DNA from 3 places in the Streptococcus sp. 27098_8_148 genome. Region 2 is predicted to be linked to each of the others. Evidence: predicted binding sites of a transcription regulator. Region 2 holds the regulator's gene; each other region holds the start of a gene.
The links. Region 2 encodes CtsR, which represses protease genes until heat stress. Its sites were predicted from a motif close to TTGGTCAAAAAAGGTCAAANA; they were not measured.
Positions count from the first base shown of each region.

Region 1 (5,651 bases), on a different contig from region 2:
GACATGCTCAAAAATCATGTGTAAGATCGCTTGGCTTTCTCTTGCTTCCTTTAAGCCCGGTCCTACGAGAATCACACCGGCTTTTTGGAGCTGCTCACAAAGGAGTTCGTGATCGGCTAGATCAAAGCCCATGGCTTCAGGAAGATGGCTATGAAGGGCTGTCAGATTATCAGGATCTGTTGCGACAGTAACCAGCCCCGCACCACTATGAACCGCAGCAAGGGCTGCCATAATAATAGCTCCTCCATAGGGGTAAGTTCCCCCAATCAAGAGCAGGCGACCAAAATCGCCCTTATAAGAATTCTCCTCTCGCTTCACAATAACACGCTGGATCTCTTCTTTCTGAACTGTTCTCATACCTTCCTCATTTCTAGTGAAAAAGGAGAAGCCACGACTCCCCCTCCATCTTTTATTTTCCTCTGAATTCTGCAAAGACTTGCAAGATCTTAGCAGCCACAGCTTGTGGTTGATTTTGTTTGGCTACCAATTGATCATCCGCATAAGGCTGAAGGGCTGGAAAATCACCAATCTGAACTGCATAAAGAGCTTTTTCAAAGAGCTCGATATCATTTTGATCATTGCCAAAAGCCACGAAATTCTCTCCACAGAGTTCTTCTACGGTTGTCGCTTTATGCGTGTCTGCTGGATTGAGATAGATGCATTTTTCATGCGCATGATAGCGGATATGGACCTTATCTGTCTTTTCGATCCGCTCGATGATCTCATCCACGAGCTCCTCATGGCCACCCATATAGATCACGACCTTAATCGGATCTGTCAGCTCCTCTAATGAACGATACTGGGCTTTCTTGAGGGGATCTACATTAGCAACAAAAGGAATCTTTTCCAAAATCTGTCCGCTATAATCAAAGGTATCATCCACAAAAAATGGTAGATTGTAATGGCGGCAAAAGCCAAGGACTTCCCGATACACATCCTTGTCCAATTGTTCCTCATATACCAATTGCCCCTGGCGATAGGCCAATCCACCATTTAAGCCTATCACGAGTTGCTGACTCAATGGGTCCCCTAAAAGACCCAAGCAGTCCCGGTAAGAACGTGCAGAAGCAAAGGCAACTTCATGGCCAAATTCTTCTGCTCTCAATAAGACCTGTTTGATTTCATCATCGATTGTGACACCATCGAATGACAGGGTTCCATCTAAATCAAATACAAACTTCATCTTGTTCACACTTTCATTTTTTTAACGCACGAACAGCTGCTTCGTAGGTCTGCTCCATCAGCATGGTGACGGTCATAGGCCCAACCCCTCCTGGTACCGGGGTAATATGACTGGCCAAAGGTGCAACAGAGTCAAAATCGACATCCCCACACAATTTGCCATTTTCATCGCGATTCATTCCGACGTCAATGACGACGGCACCTTCTTTCACGAAGTCTGCTGTTACAAATTTCGCACGACCGATCGCAACAACCAAGATATCTGCTCTTCTAGCAATTTTAGGCAAATGATGGGTCCGAGAATGGGTCAAGGTTACCGTCGCATTTTTGGCGAGGAGCAACTGCGCCATTGGTTTTCCAACGATATTGGAACGACCAATCACGACTGCTCGCTTCCCTTCTAGATCAATCCCGTACTCTTTGAACATCTCCATGATGCCAGCGGGAGTTGAAGGCACCATAATCGGATTTCCAGCCCACAAGCGCCCCATATTCAATGGATGAAAGCCATCCACATCTTTTGTCGGAGCAATCGCTAAAAGGACTGCATCCGCATCGATATGCTTAGGCAGTGGCAACTGTACCAAAATCCCATGCCAAAGGGGATCCTGATTGTAGTGTTCGATCACTTCTAATAATTCAGCTTGGCTGATGCTTTCAGGAAGTCGTCTCACTTCACTCCGAAAGCCTGCCGCAATAGCAGAACGCTCTTTATTTCTTACATAGATTTTGCTAGCTGGATTATCTCCTACCACGATGACAACGAGACCAGGCACAACTCCTGTCTCTTCTTTTAATCGTGCTGTTTTCTCCGCAATCTCACCCTGTAATTTTGTAGCGAGCGCCTTCCCATCAATGAGTGTCGTCATGTCAATTCTCTTTCTAGTCAAGTAATGAAAATAGTCCTCTCTATTATAGCAGATTTCAACTCTCAAACCTAACTGTTCCTAATTAGAATTTCTTATAGACGAAAACTATAGCCAGATGGACAAAAAATGAGCTTGAGACCACCCCAAACTCATCCACACAGCTGCTTAGTAAAGCAATTCATAAATTTCCATTGCAATTAAATCAATGCTATCAAATGTATAGGTTTCACGCGCTTCAACATCACGAAGTGTAAAGGTTGAACCTTCTTCTTCATTGTGGTTGTATGCTACTTCAGCGACAACAACACCGTCACGTTCAAAATTACGTTTCAAGTTTCCACCGTCTTTTGTCATCGTCTCCAAACGGTTGATAATCCGTACCAAATGTGATTCCATTTTATTTCTCCTCTTTACTTTCTACTCTCCTATTTTATCATAAAAGAGAAAGCTCTTCCAATAAAAATTCACATTTTTCCGTTGATTTGCTCTCTTCTTCACTCCTTAGCGACATTCCGTAGCAAATTCTTGCAAACTTCTAGAATACTGATATAATGAAACTATAAATCTTTGACTATTTTTGACCTTTTAAAAATAGGCTCGTCTCTTGATGGAAAACCATCAAAAACCTACTGTGAGGTATGTATATGCTTTGTCAAAATTGTAAAATAAATGAATCAACCATCCATTTATATACAAATGTAAATGGACGTCAGCAGCAAGTAGACCTCTGTCAAAATTGCTATAAAATTATGAAAACAGACCCTAATAACAGCTTCTTGAAAGGCATGACCCAACGGAGCCAACTCACTGGAGATCCTTTTGAAGATTTCTTCAATAACCTTGGAAACTTCCAAAGTCCGCAAGAACCTCAAACTCCTCCAACTCAATCCGGAGGCAGTTATGGAGGTGGCGGCTACGGCCAAAACAATAACCGTGGTGGTGGTCAAGACCCTCGTCAAGCACGCCCTCAAAAGCCAAAAGGTCTTTTAGAAGAGTTCGGCATCAATGTCACAGAGATTGCCCGCAAAGGGGATATTGACCCTGTCATTGGCCGTGATGAGGAGATTATCCGTGTCATCGAAATCCTCAACCGTCGAACCAAGAACAATCCGGTTCTGATTGGAGAGCCTGGGGTCGGAAAGACTGCCGTTGTGGAAGGCCTGGCTCAAAAAATCGTTGATGGCGACGTTCCACATAAATTGCAAGGAAAAGAAGTCATCCGCTTAGACGTCGTGAGCCTCGTTCAGGGCACAGGCATTCGTGGTCAATTCGAAGAACGCATGCAAAAATTAATGGATGAAATTCGTCAACGAGAAGATGTTATTCTGTTCATCGACGAAATCCATGAAATTGTTGGTGCAGGATCAGCTGGCGAAGGCAATATGGACGCTGGAAATATCCTCAAACCAGCCTTGGCGCGTGGAGAACTCCAATTAGTCGGTGCTACTACCCTCAATGAATACCGTATCATTGAAAAAGATGCGGCCTTGGAACGTCGGATGCAGCCCGTTAAAGTCGATGAACCAACGGTTGAAGAAACCATCACCATCCTCAAGGGAATCCAGAAAAAATACGAAGACTACCACCACGTCCACTATACAGACGGGGCCATCGAAGCGGCGGCTATTCTGTCAAACCGCTATATCCAAGATCGCTTCCTGCCAGACAAGGCCATTGATTTGTTGGATGAAGCGGGGTCTAAGATGAACCTGACCCTAAACTTTGTGGATCCAAAAGTGATCGACCAGCGCTTGATTGAAGCGGAAAACCTCAAAGCTCAAGCAACCCGCGAAGAAGACTTTGAAAAAGCAGCCTACTTCCGCGACCAAATCGCGAAATACAAGGAAATGCAAGGTCAACATGTCACCGATCAAGAGACCCCTGTCATCAGCGAAAAAACGATTGAACACATCGTTGAACAAAAGACCAATATTCCTGTTGGTGATTTGAAAGAAAAAGAACAATCTCAATTGATCAATCTGGCTTCTGATTTGAAAGCCCATGTGATCGGTCAAGATGATGCAGTAGATAAAATCGCGAAAGCCATTAGACGCAATCGTGTTGGCCTAGGATCACCTAACCGTCCGATCGGAAGCTTCCTCTTTGTCGGACCAACTGGTGTCGGAAAGACCGAATTGTCTAAACAATTGGCGATCGAGCTCTTTGGTTCTGCAGACAATATGATCCGCTTTGATATGAGCGAATACATGGAAAAACATAGCGTAGCGAAACTAGTCGGAGCTCCTCCGGGCTATGTTGGCTACGATGAAGCTGGACAACTAACGGAAAAGGTCCGCCGCAATCCATACTCTCTCGTTTTGCTAGATGAAGTTGAAAAAGCCCATCCAGACGTCATGCACATGTTCCTCCAAGTCTTGGATGATGGCCGTCTGACAGATGGTCAAGGCCGCACCGTCAGCTTTAAAGATACCATTATCATCATGACCTCTAATGCTGGAACCGGCAAAGCTGAGGCCAATGTTGGTTTTGGAGCGGCTCGCGAAGGACGCACCAACTCTGTACTTGGAGAACTCGGTAACTTCTTTAGCCCCGAATTCATGAACCGTTTTGATGGCATCATTGAATTCCAACCTCTATCAAAAGAAAACCTGCTTCAAATCGTTACCCTCATGCTCGATGAAGTCAATCAACGTCTCGCACAAAATGAGATTCATCTGGACGTCACAGAGAAGGTGAAAGAAAAATTGGTCGATCTGGGATACGATCCAAAAATGGGGGCCCGCCCACTCCGTCGTACCATCCAAGACTATATCGAAGATGCTATTACTGATTATTACCTGGAACATCCAAGTGAAAAACAACTCAAAGCCGTCATGACCAGCAATGGGAAAATCTCTATCAAGTCTGCTCACAAACCAGTTGAACAGACTTCAGAATCATAATCAGTAAATGTACATTCAGAGACTGGAAAATCCAGTCTCTTTCTTTTTTTCCTCCAGATTTTTGCTAAAAAATATGATATAATGATGAAAAAATAAGAAAAGAGAAAACCATGACCATTCCAAGTTTTGGTGAAAAGAAACAAGATGTTGCGTATGTGAACCGATACGGTGTCTACGCTGTTATTCCCAATAAGGATCAGGATCAGATCATCCTCGTTCAAGCTCCAAATGGGGCTTGGTTCTTACCTGGCGGGGAAATCGAGGCGGGTGAAGATCACTTGCAAGCTCTGAAACGGGAACTGATCGAAGAATTAGGCTTTACTGCTATTTTAGGGCGATACTATGGCCAAGCAGACGAGTATTTTTATTCTAGCCACCGGGATACCTACTACTACAATCCTGCCTATATTTATGAAGTCGTCGACTACACAGAAACTCAAAAACCACTGGAAGATTTTAACAATCTCTCTTGGTTCCCAGTAGAGGAAGCGATTGAAAAACTGAAACGAGGCAGCCATAAATGGGGCATTGAACAGTGGAAAATTGCCCATAAAAACTAAAGGACTTCTTTCACAAAATAAAAAAAAGTGCTATAATAAATGAAGATAGAGGTCAGGAGGAACTCATATGAAGCTCATTAATACCACCAATAGTCATGCTACCTTGGTTAAAAATCAACTTGCTAGTACTGACGCCT
Region 1 is NZ_JAPVYY010000008.1:16,656-22,306, reverse strand. It holds gene O3646_RS07625 (NAD(P)H-hydrate dehydratase) at 1-357, opposite strand, end outside; gene O3646_RS07620 (HAD-IIB family hydrolase) at 410-1,183, opposite strand; gene O3646_RS07615 (bifunctional methylenetetrahydrofolate dehydrogenase/methenyltetrahydrofolate cyclohydrolase) at 1,197-2,051, opposite strand; gene O3646_RS07610 (DUF1797 family protein) at 2,217-2,447, opposite strand; gene O3646_RS07605 (ATP-dependent Clp protease ATP-binding subunit) at 2,696-4,954, shown strand; gene O3646_RS07600 (NUDIX hydrolase) at 5,065-5,514, shown strand; gene O3646_RS07595 (DUF1827 family protein) at 5,582-5,651, shown strand, end outside.
Region 1: a site for CtsR is predicted at 2,616-2,636, ahead of O3646_RS07605 (ATP-dependent Clp protease ATP-binding subunit). Genes of this name have one in related genera too.

Region 2 (5,651 bases):
ATCCGGATCAAGGAAGTCTGGTCGGCTTTATTCCAGAACTGACAGTCCAAGTGATGAACGAGGACCAGCTCCCAGAAAATCGCAAAGAAGTAGATGACCAAGATCCAAAACTGCATTACAGTGAGGGTTGGCAGCACGAGACAGACAATCCAAACTTCTCAAATGGCACAGAATCTTGGTCTAGCTTTAACCAAGTGACCGATGAGGAAGGCAAGAAACACATTGAAGTGACCATTACCTTTAAGGGCACTGGTGTGGAGGTCCGAGGAGTGGTCGATCCAAGCCATGGTCTCTACAGCGTCACTCTGGATGGAAAAGAAATAGCCTTCGAAGAAGGGCGTGGTCATGATTATGAGATCGAAGGCGATCATTATTTCAGTGGTTACGGAGATCAACGCAAGCTCGACCAGAGTTTGGTCAATCTACAAGGTCTAGCAAAAGGCTACCACCAGCTACGCTTGCATCTGGATCCGTCTCTCAATGACCCTCAATCATCCAGAGCCATCCAGGTAGACCGATTTATCCTATCAGGGAAAGATAGTCAGTTGCTCAGTCAAGAAGAGCTGCAACAGATCATCAGAGAAGGAGTAGAAAAGATCAAGGCTGCTTCTCTCGATCGCTTGAAAGCAGACCTCAAACCAACGGTTCAAGGACAATTGACGGCCTTGACTCAGTTGTTGGATCAAGAGCGGCCAGATTTGGTTGCTGCAGCTAATCAAGTCGAAGCCCTTGAAACCATCTTAGAAGATACTCACAATTATGAACCGCTGACGCAGACACGACCAGAAGAAGGTGTCCGGGATTTGATTCTTGAAAAACCAGAACTTCTCATCGAAGCGGAGGAGATTCCATTTGAGAGTCAAACACGTGAGAACAAGGACTTGGCTAAGGACGAGAGCCGGATCCTTCAAGCAGGGAAGGTCGGACGCCGGCTGAAATTAATCGAGGTTCGACAAGAAGAAGGCAAAGAAATTCGGACAGAAGTCGATGCCTTTGTCGAAGTGGAGGCCCAGGACCAGATCACAGAAGTCGGAACGAAGGAAGCGGAAGAAAGTCCGTTGATAGCTGATATGCCGACTCCAACCACTCCTGTAACTCCAAGTAAGGTGCAACCAGAAGTTGCGACTCTTTCTCAAGCTGAAGAGAAAAAAGAAAAAGAAAGACCAGTTCTCTTTCAACCGAAAATCCCAGAAGCAGTTTCTGTTTCGACTTCAGACCATCCGGAAAAAGAAGTGGTTGAAAGTCCTTCTCTACAATCGGAAGGAAAACTACCTCAAACCGGTACAAAAGAAGGTGGTTTCTTTGCTTGGTTAGGCCTTCTTGGTCTAGGTTTCTTGGGCGGAGGCGCCAAATTCGCTCGTCGCAAAGAGTAGTTCATTCTTTGCATAAGAGGTTAGTTCTCGCTAGCCTCTTTTGCTTTGTATTCTTAAGAGATTCCTATTTCCATGGAGTCTTTACTTTATTTACAGCCGTAAAAATTGTATAATAGTCAAATAAGGTCAATGATGAGAAGGAACACTCCAAGGCCATTTTTTATGGGCCAAAGAGCAGAGCATCCATCTAGAAAAAAACAAGTCAGAAAGGAGCATCATGGCAAATAAGAACACATCTGATAGCATTGAAGCTTATATCAAGGCCTTGCTGGCTCAAGCTGGCATGGCAGAGCTCAAAAGAAGTGAGTTAGCCGATGTCTTTCAGGTCGTACCCAGTCAGATTAACTATGTTATCAAGACTCGCTTTACCGAGAGCCGAGGCTATATTGTAGAGAGCAAGCGCGGTGGTGGGGGCTATATCCGTATTGGCAAGGTCCAGTTTTCAGATCACCATCAGATGCTCCAAGACTTGGCAGCCAATATTGGAGAGACCATCAGCCAGCAGGTCTTCAATGATATCCTCCAGATGCTCTATGAAGAAAAATTATTGACACAACGTGAGACTCAGCTCTTGCTTGCGACGACCTCCGATGAGGTCCTAGGTCGAGATGCTCTCATCCTACGAGCAAGTATGCTGAAAAAAATCATTCAACAAGTAGATAGAAAAGGAAATACCGACTAGATGAACTATTCAACAGCACTGTTAGAAAGTATAGAAGCGGCCCAAATACTAGCAGGCCACTATCAGGGGCATACCTTAGATACTTGGCATCTCCTGACGGCTATGGCCAATAATCCCTATAGCGTGGCAGGTTCTGTACTGAACGATTATCCTATGCAGATCGATGAGTTTCAGGATGCAGCGGAGCATATTACAGGCCAAGCTTTTCAAAGCGACAATCGGTATGAAATCTTCCCATTTTCTTATCGGATGGAAGCCATTATGAAACACGCAAGAGAGATTGCCCAGGTCCTTCATGCCAAGACCTTGGGAACAGAGCATGTGCTCCTCTCTCTTCTAGCAGACCGTGGGACCTTGGCGAGCCAAGTCATGGAATTTGCCGGCTTTGCCTTTACAGAGCAAGACAAGGGAGTCCCTATTGCCTCCCTTCGCAAGAATTTAGAAGACAAGGCAGGCTGGGACAAGAATGATATCAAAGCCATCCGGAGTCTCTATCGGGCCCAAAATCCTAACCGCCAAACCATGGGAAATATGATGGGCATGCCCCCAAGCACCAGTGGAGGTCTTGAAGATTATACCCGTGATCTGACAGAAATGGCGCGTGCAGGCCAACTTGAGCCTGTGATTGGCCGGGATGCAGAGATTTCACGCATGATCCAAATCCTCAGCCGCAAGACGAAGAACAATCCTGTATTGGTGGGAGAAGCAGGGGTCGGAAAAACCGCCCTTGCCTTAGGTCTGGCTCAGCGTGTCGCTAGTGGCAATGTTCCAGCTGAAATCGCACAGATGCGTGTTCTTGAATTGGATCTCATGAATGTCGTTGCAGGGACGCGCTTCCGTGGGGACTTTGAAGAACGGATGAACAATATCATCCAGCACATCGAAGAAGACGGTCACGTGATTCTCTTTATCGATGAACTGCATACCATTATGGGGTCAGGATCCGGTATTGATTCGACCTTAGACGCAGCCAATATTCTAAAACCAGCCCTGGCACGGGGAACCTTGCGTACAGTTGGAGCAACAACCCAAGATGAGTACCAAAAGCATATCGAAAAAGATGCAGCCCTCTCTCGGCGTTTTGCGAAAGTCACCATTGAAGAGCCAAGTGTTGCAGATAGCATCCAAATTCTCCAAGGTTTGAAAGAAACCTACCAGGACCACCATCATGTGACCATTACCGATGAAGCGATCGAAACAGCTGTCAAATATGCCCACCGCTATTTGACCAGCCGTCAATTGCCAGATTCAGCTATTGATCTCTTGGATGAAGCGGCAGCTACTGTACAAAACCGCGATTCCAACGGTCACGTAAAAGAAGAGTTGACCGCCTTAGACCGGGCCTTGATGGACGGCAAGTGGAAGAAAGCAGCCCAGCTCTTAGAAGTAGAGGCCGCTCCCATTGTCTACAAAAAAGAAGTCACTGACCAAGATGTCTTGGTGACCTTGAGCCAATTATCTGGTATTCCAACTCAAAAACTGACCCAAACCGATGCCAAGAAGTACCTAAACTTAGAAGCAGAATTGCACAAGCGCGTGATTGGTCAAGACCAAGCCGTTTCGAGTATCAGTCGGGCTATTCGACGCAATCAATCAGGTATCCGTAGCAATAAACGTCCGATCGGTTCTTTCATGTTCTTAGGACCTACCGGTGTCGGAAAAACAGAGTTAGCCAAAGCTTTGGCGGAAGTTCTGTTTGATGATGAATCGGCCCTCATCCGTTTTGATATGAGTGAGTACATGGAAAAATTCGCGGCCAGTCGCCTCAACGGAGCTCCTCCAGGCTATGTGGGCTACGAAGAAGGAGGCGAGTTGACCGAGAAAGTCCGCAACAAACCATATTCAGTTCTCTTATTTGATGAGGTGGAAAAAGCCCATCCAGATATTTTCAATGTCCTTTTGCAAGTCTTGGATGACGGAGTCTTAACCGATAGCAAAGGCCGGAAGATCGACTTCTCCAATACCATTATCATCATGACCTCAAACCTGGGAGCAACAGCCCTTCGGGATGATAAGACAGTTGGCTTTGGTGCTAAAGATATCCGCTTTGACCAAGCCAATATGGAAAAACGCATGTTTGAAGAGTTGAAGAAGACCTATCGTCCAGAGTTTATCAACCGGATTGATGAAAAGGTAGTCTTCCATAGTCTCTCAAGCGAGGACATGCAGCAGGTGGTGAAAGTCATGGTCAAACCGCTCATTGCGACCTTGGCCGAACAAGGCATGACCCTCAAATTCCAGCCTTCAGCGCTCAAGTTGCTAGCAACCAAAGGCTACGATCCAGAAATGGGAGCTCGGCCACTCCGTCGTGTCTTGCAGACCGAAGTGGAAGATCAACTAGCAGAGCTATTGCTGAAAGGCCAAGCCCAAGAAGGGCAAACCATCAAGGTTGGAACGACAGCCGGAACGATCAAGTTCGAGATTGTCTAGGAGGACGTCATGACGCTTCAGCGATTAACCCGTATTTCGCTTTTGGCGGCCCTTTGTGTCGCTCTACGTCAGGCTTTTGCCCCTTTCCCAAATGTCCAACCTATTTCTGCTATCTTCTTTCTCTTGGTGATATTTGAAGGGTATAGCTTTGCTTTTCTTGTGATGATGATCACCATGTTTGTCTCCGCCTTTTTCCTGGGGATGAGCTTGATTGTGTTCTTTCAGATTGTCGCCTTTGGCTGTTTGATGCTCATTTGGCGCATCAGTTACAAGTGGTTGCCCTTTGTCCTTCAGATCCTTTTTGTGGGCTTACTGTCCTTTGCTTATGGGGTCTTGATCGATAGTGTTTATGCCTTGATGTACCATATTCCTTGGTGGACCTATGCTTTGGTCAATGGTTTTAGTTTTAACCTTGCCCATGCTCTGTCGACGATCATTTTCTATCCCATTATCTATCAAATCTTTAGGAGATTTTATGTTGAAAAAAACCATTTCTAGCTTGATGACCTTACTTGCAGCTCTTCTTTTAGCGAGTTGCGCTCCGTCTCATAGCACAAACAATCAAACAACTGCTTCTAGCGCAGAAGTTGCCAAGAAAAACGAAATTTCGATTACGATTAGTGTGACGCCAGAAGGTCAAAAAGTGCAATCGAAAACCTTGAAAGTAGCAGAAGAGAGCAACCTCATGAAAGTGCTCAAAGCCAACTACAAGATTGAAGAAAAAAATGGCATGATCACCTCGATTGACGGTCACAGCCAAGACGAAGCCAAAGGCCTTTACTGGATGTACAAGATCAATGGCGAAATGGCTCCAAAAGGTGCTGCTGAAACCACCGTTAAAAAAGGAGACAAGATCGAATTCTATCAAGAAGTGTATAAATAATGAGAAGAGAGTGGGACAGAAATCGGTAATTCGTTAGAATTCGATTTCGTCGTCCCACCTCCGCACAGTTGAGTAGGGCTGTAAAAGCTGATGAAGTCAGCGTAGTAGAGCCCACTCAACCACTGCGTCTTGCTCGACAATCCAAAAATAATTGAGAGGCTAGGACTTTTGTTCCAGCCTCTTTTTTGCTAAAGTTTAGGAGCTTATTTAAAACTTCTTTCTAATTAGAAAAATATTTGAGAAACTATTGACAGCCTCATATAACAGTGTTACAATAATATTA
Region 2 is NZ_JAPVYY010000009.1:21,911-27,561, forward strand. It holds gene O3646_RS08150 (alpha-L-fucosidase) at 1-1,373, shown strand, start outside; gene O3646_RS08155 (CtsR family transcriptional regulator) at 1,591-2,055, shown strand; gene O3646_RS08160 (ATP-dependent Clp protease ATP-binding subunit) at 2,056-4,485, shown strand; gene O3646_RS08165 (ECF transporter S component) at 4,495-4,983, shown strand; gene O3646_RS08170 (DUF4430 domain-containing protein) at 4,961-5,368, shown strand.

Region 3 (5,651 bases), on a different contig from region 2:
AAGGCAGGCAAACCAAGGATCCCAGCAGCACCATTTGTTAGAGTACCACCATTGACGATCAAGATCCGGATGATTTCAGAAACCCCAAGTGTCGCAATCGCGAGGTAGTCCCCTTTCAACCGAAGGGTTGGAACCCCAACGATCAAGGCAACGACACCAGCAATCAACGCACCTAAAACCATCGCACCAAAGAAAGCACCATAGGTTGGTGATTTGGAACCGAGAATAGCTGCAGAGTAGGCACCAATCGCCATAAATCCGGCATGACCGAGTGAGAATTGACCTGAGAAACCAACAATGAGGTTCAAGCCAACTGCAAGGATAATATTAATTCCGATTTGTTCTAAAATTTGGATATAGAAGAGGTTGAGCACACCCGCTGCAACCAAGACTTGGATCAAGGCAAAACCTGCGACCAAAAGACCAAGCCAGACTAAATTCACTTTTAAATTTTGTTTCATGGCTTACACCTTCTCTTTCACATTTTTACCGAGGATACCTGCTGGACGGATGAGCAAGATCACAATCAAGATGGCATACACAATGGCATCACGGAAGTCTGAAAGACCGATCGCTGTAGCGAAGGTTTCCAACAAACCGATAACAAATCCACCTAGGGCAGCACCTGGAATGATTCCGATTCCTCCAAGAACGGCTGCGACAAAGGCTTTGATCCCTGGTGTCATCCCCATCAAAGGCTCGATCGAGTTGTAGTACAAACCGATCAAGACCCCACCAGCACCTGCCAAGGCTGAACCCAAAGCAAAGGTGAAGCTGATCGTACGGTTTACGTTAATCCCCATCAATTGAGCCGCATCACTATCGACAGATACAGCACGCATGGCTTTCCCCATCTTTGTCTTTTGGATAATAAATTGAAGAGCGACCATCAAGAAAACAGACACTCCCAAGATCATCAACTGAATGTTGGAGATGGAAATCGGACCGAAGTTGTAACGAACCGTGTGAATAACTTGAGGGAAGGAACGGGTATTGGCACCGACGAAGAAGACCATCCCATATTCAAGCAAGAAGGAGACACCGATGGCTGTGATCAAGGCAGCAATCCGAGTCGAATGACGAAGCGGACGATAAGCCAGGTATTCAATCACAACCCCTAAAATAGCTGTCCCAACCATGGCTAGAAGCAAGGCTACAAAGAAGTTCACTTTCCATGAATTCAATAAGAAATACCCCATAAAGGCACCTACCATGTAGATATCCCCATGGGCAAAGTTGATCAATTTGATAATTCCATACACCATGGTATAACCAAGGGCCAAGAGTGCATAGACACTTCCCAAGATTAGACCGTTCACTAATTGCTGGAGCATTTGAACCATCCTTTCTAACAATAAAGAGCGAGGCCAGGAATTTTTATTCTCCCAGCCTCTTGTACAAACAACAAATGATAATTATGGTTTAACAGACTCAACAGATTTGACTTTACCATCTTTCAAGCCAATCATAAGAGCTGATTTAACCGGGTTGTGGTTCTTGTCAATTGACATTGTACCAGTCACACCTTCCAAGTCTTTCAACTTCGCAAGGTTATCTTTCAATTCGACAGAGTTCTTAGCACCCTTAGATGCTTCGGCAACCATGTAAACTGAATCATAAGCCAAAGCAGCGAACATTGAAGGTTCTTCATTGTATTTCGCTTTGTATGCTTCTACGAATTTCTTGGCTTTATCAGTCATTTCACCTTCAGTAGAGAATCCAGCTACGTAGTAGATGTCTGTAGCTGCAGCAGGTGTTGCTTGTTCAACGAATTTAGCATCACTAAATCCATCCCCACCAATGATTGGTTGTTTGATTCCCATACCACGCGCTTGGTTTACGATCTTACCAGTTTCTGTGTAGTAACCTGGAAGAACAATCGCATCGAAGTCTTTATCTTTGATTTTTGTAAGGGCAGCTTGGAAGTCTGTATCCTTAGATTGGAAGGTTTCTGTTGCTACGATTTCACCTTTGTAAGATTTCTTGAAGGCTTCAGCAATCCCTTTCGCATAGTCAGATGAGTTATCGTAGTATAGAACGACTTTCTTCGCTTTCAAGTTATCAGTTGTGTATTTAGCAATGATTTTTCCTTGGAAGCTATCGATGAAGGTTGCACGGAAAAGGTAATCTTGACCTTTTGTCAAATCATCTTGAGTTGCTGATGGTGTAACCAATGGCACACCTGCTTTACCAGCATTGGCAACCGCTGCTGCAGTAGCACCTGAAGTTGCAGGTCCAACAAGAGCGTTCACTTTTGATTGAGTGACAAGGTTTGTAGTGACTGTAGCTGCTTCAGCTGTTTCAGACTTGTTATCTTTATCTGTGACAACGATCTTTTTGCCATCAGCTCCACCCTTAGCGTTGATTTCATCAACGGCCAATTGAGCACCTTTTTGTTCAGCGCTACCGTAGGCTGCTACTTCACCAGTTTTTTCAAAGTTAAAACCGACTTTTAGTTCCTTGCCGATTTCGTTACCAGTTGTGTTTGAACCTGAAGTAGAAACTTCACCACAAGCAGCAAGAAGAGCGACGCTTGCAATGGTTAAAAATGAAAGAGCAAATTTTTTCTTCATTTGTAATGATCTCCTTAAATGAATCTTAAATTAAATACATTAAGAATATACCGAATTATCTGACAATTGTCAATAAAAAAAGCACAATCCATCAAATGATTGCGTTTTCTAAACTTCTGTGACCACAGATGGGGTCTCCAATCGTTGCAAACTCCCCACAAAATCTGTATCTAAATCTTTGAGATGGCAAGGCAAGACCTTTTTGACATAACGTTCTTTTTTTAAGTCTTCCATGACTTGATCGGCCTTGTCACTGTCCACATACAATTGGACATAACGGCATTTCTTAGAATGGTACAAGACATCTCCGACAGATTGTAATTTTTTTCCGTCTCGATTGTAATACAATTTAACAATCAAGCCTGTTCTTTCTTGTTTCTCAAACATGGTCAATCCCTTTCTCGTTCTGTTACTAGTATATCAAATTTCAAGAAAAAGAACTACTCTTTTATGAGAGCAAAAAAGAGAGTGGGACAGAAAATGGTAATTCGTTAGAATTCGATTTCATCGTCCCACCTCCGCACAGTTGAGTAGGGCTGTAAAAGCTGATGAAATCAGCGTAGTAGAGCCCACTCAACCACTGCGTTTTGCTCGACAATCCAAAAATAATTGAGAGGCTAGGACTTTTGTCCCAGCCTCTTGACGGACCTTCCCATAGGATGGTTTAGTCCAATTTATTATTGGCCATGATTTCATCAATAAAGCCATATTCAAGTGTTTCTTGCGCGCTCATCCAATTGTCACGTTCAGCATCAGCATGCACTTTTTCAATGGATTGACCTGAATTTTCCGCAAGGATTTTTTCCAAGTTATTCCGTGTTTTGAGCAAGTGTTCTGCTGCAATCGCCATATCGGTTTGTTGGGTACCACCACCAGTACCACCCATTGGTTGGTGAATCATATACTCGGCGTTTGGCAACATGAAGCGTTTGCCCTTCGCGCCGCTTGAAGCGATAATTGTTCCCATAGAAGCTGCCATCCCCATGACAATGGTTTGGACATCTGACTTGATAAAGTTCATGGTATCTACAATGGCTAGACCTGCCGAGACAGAGCCACCTGGTGTATTGATATACATATAGATATCTTTTGTATTATCTTGGGCATCCAAGAAGAGCAATTGAGCGATAATGGAGTTAGCCATTTGGTCCTCAACTGGTCCTGTTACCATGATAATTCGATCTTTCAACAGACGGGAATAAATATCGTAAGAACGTTCTCCACGACTGGTTTGTTCAATAACTACTGGAATCATCTATTCTTCTCCTTTAGTATCCATTCATTCTCACAATTCGTGAGGTTCAAAGTATATGTGCTATTATAAACCAATGGTCAAAAAAGGTCAAATCTTAAGCACCTTTCGGACGAATCATGAATGGTTTCTTATTTGGTACCGAATAAACGGTCACCCGCATCTCCAAGACCAGGAACAATGTAGCCATGTTCATTCAAATGATCATCGAGGGCTGCTGTAAAGATATCAACATCTGGGTGAGCTTCTTGAAGAGCTTTCACCCCTTCTGGCGCTGATACTAGGCAGACAAATTTGATATGGCTAGCGCCACGTTTTTTCAAGGAATCAATCGCTAGAATAGCGGATCCACCCGTAGCAAGCATCGGGTCTACTACAAAGATACGACGTTGATCAATATCTTCTGGCAATTTCACCAAGTATTCAACTGGTTTCAAGGTTTCTTCATCACGGTACATCCCGATATGGCCAACCTTAGCAGCTGGTACCAAACTCAAGAGACCATCGACCATCCCAATCCCTGCACGAAGAATTGGGACAATAGCCAATTTCTTCCCTGCGATTTGCTTTTGAACGGTTTTAGTAATAGGAGTTTCAATTTCAACATCTTCAAGAGGCAATTCACGCAACACTTCGTAGCCCATCAACATAGCAATTTCATCTACCAATTCACGAAAGGCCTTCGTAGAGGTATCCGTGCGGCGGAGAATAGACAATTTGTGTTGAATCAGTGGATGTGTAATAACTTCTAATTTTCCCATTTTGAGATCCTTCTTTCTAAGCTGTTATTTTTCAAAAAAGAACTATGATAAAAGTGGAGTCAAGCTCTACTCTTTCTTTCAGTCCCTCTTTGATACTCACAGCACATGGAAATCTTCATTTCCAACTTTACATTCTTCTTATTATACCAAATTTTACAAAAAAAAGAGAGCCCTTACACTTAATTTTTTAAGTTCGGACTCACTCTTTCTATCAATCAATTACAACCATTCTTTGTATTTCTTAATATAGATACGTTTGACAACCGTCACACTCAGCATATAAAGGACGATAATAGCAAACAATAGAACAAAGTACAATCCATTTAGTTGGCTCAACTTCAAGATAGAAGCCAAAGGACTATATGGAAGGGAGGTTACAAAGAAGGCTGCTGCTAGGGTCGTCACCACGACTGAGAAGGCTGGACGACTTTGGATAAATGGCAGTTTTGGTGAACGCAACATATGGATAACCATGGTTTGAGACCACATGGATTCGATAAACCATCCAGTTTGGAACACCATGATAAAGGCTGCTGCATCTGCTGCTCCATGGTTGTAGCCATGACCTAAAATCATAGGAACAACAAGGAAGTAAAGAAGCATGTAGGTAATAATATCAAATACAGATGAAATGGGACCAATCCAGGCCATAAAACGCATGATAGAGTTTGCTTCCCAGATACGAGGTTTCTTGAGGAATTCCTTGTCGACATTGTCAAAAGGAAGGGCGATACAAGAAAGATCATAGATAAGATTGAGCACAATCAAATGAACGGGAGCCATTGGAAGGAAAGGCAAAAAGATGCTGGCAAAGAGCAGAGAAAAGATGTTCCCGAAGTTAGAAGAGACCGTCATCTTGATGTACTTGGTCATATTGGCATAGACCTTGCGGCCTTCGACCAAGCCTTTTTCAAGAACCATCAAGTCCTTATCTAGAAGGATGACATCTGCTGTTTCCTTGGCAATATCCACAGCGGTATCCACGGAGATCCCAACGTCTGAGACCTTCATGGATGGAGCATCGTTAATCCCATCTCCCATGTAACCCACCTTGTGGCCATTGTT
Region 3 is NZ_JAPVYY010000001.1:40,764-46,414, reverse strand. It holds gene O3646_RS00230 (branched-chain amino acid ABC transporter permease) at 1-461, opposite strand, end outside; gene O3646_RS00225 (branched-chain amino acid ABC transporter permease) at 465-1,334, opposite strand; gene O3646_RS00220 (ABC transporter substrate-binding protein) at 1,416-2,573, opposite strand; gene O3646_RS00215 (DUF2129 domain-containing protein) at 2,682-2,960, opposite strand; gene O3646_RS00210 (ATP-dependent Clp protease proteolytic subunit) at 3,238-3,828, opposite strand; gene upp (uracil phosphoribosyltransferase) at 3,957-4,586, opposite strand; gene mgtA (magnesium-translocating P-type ATPase) at 4,806-5,651, opposite strand, start outside.
Region 3: a site for CtsR is predicted at 3,902-3,922, ahead of O3646_RS00210 (ATP-dependent Clp protease proteolytic subunit). Genes of this name have one in related genera too.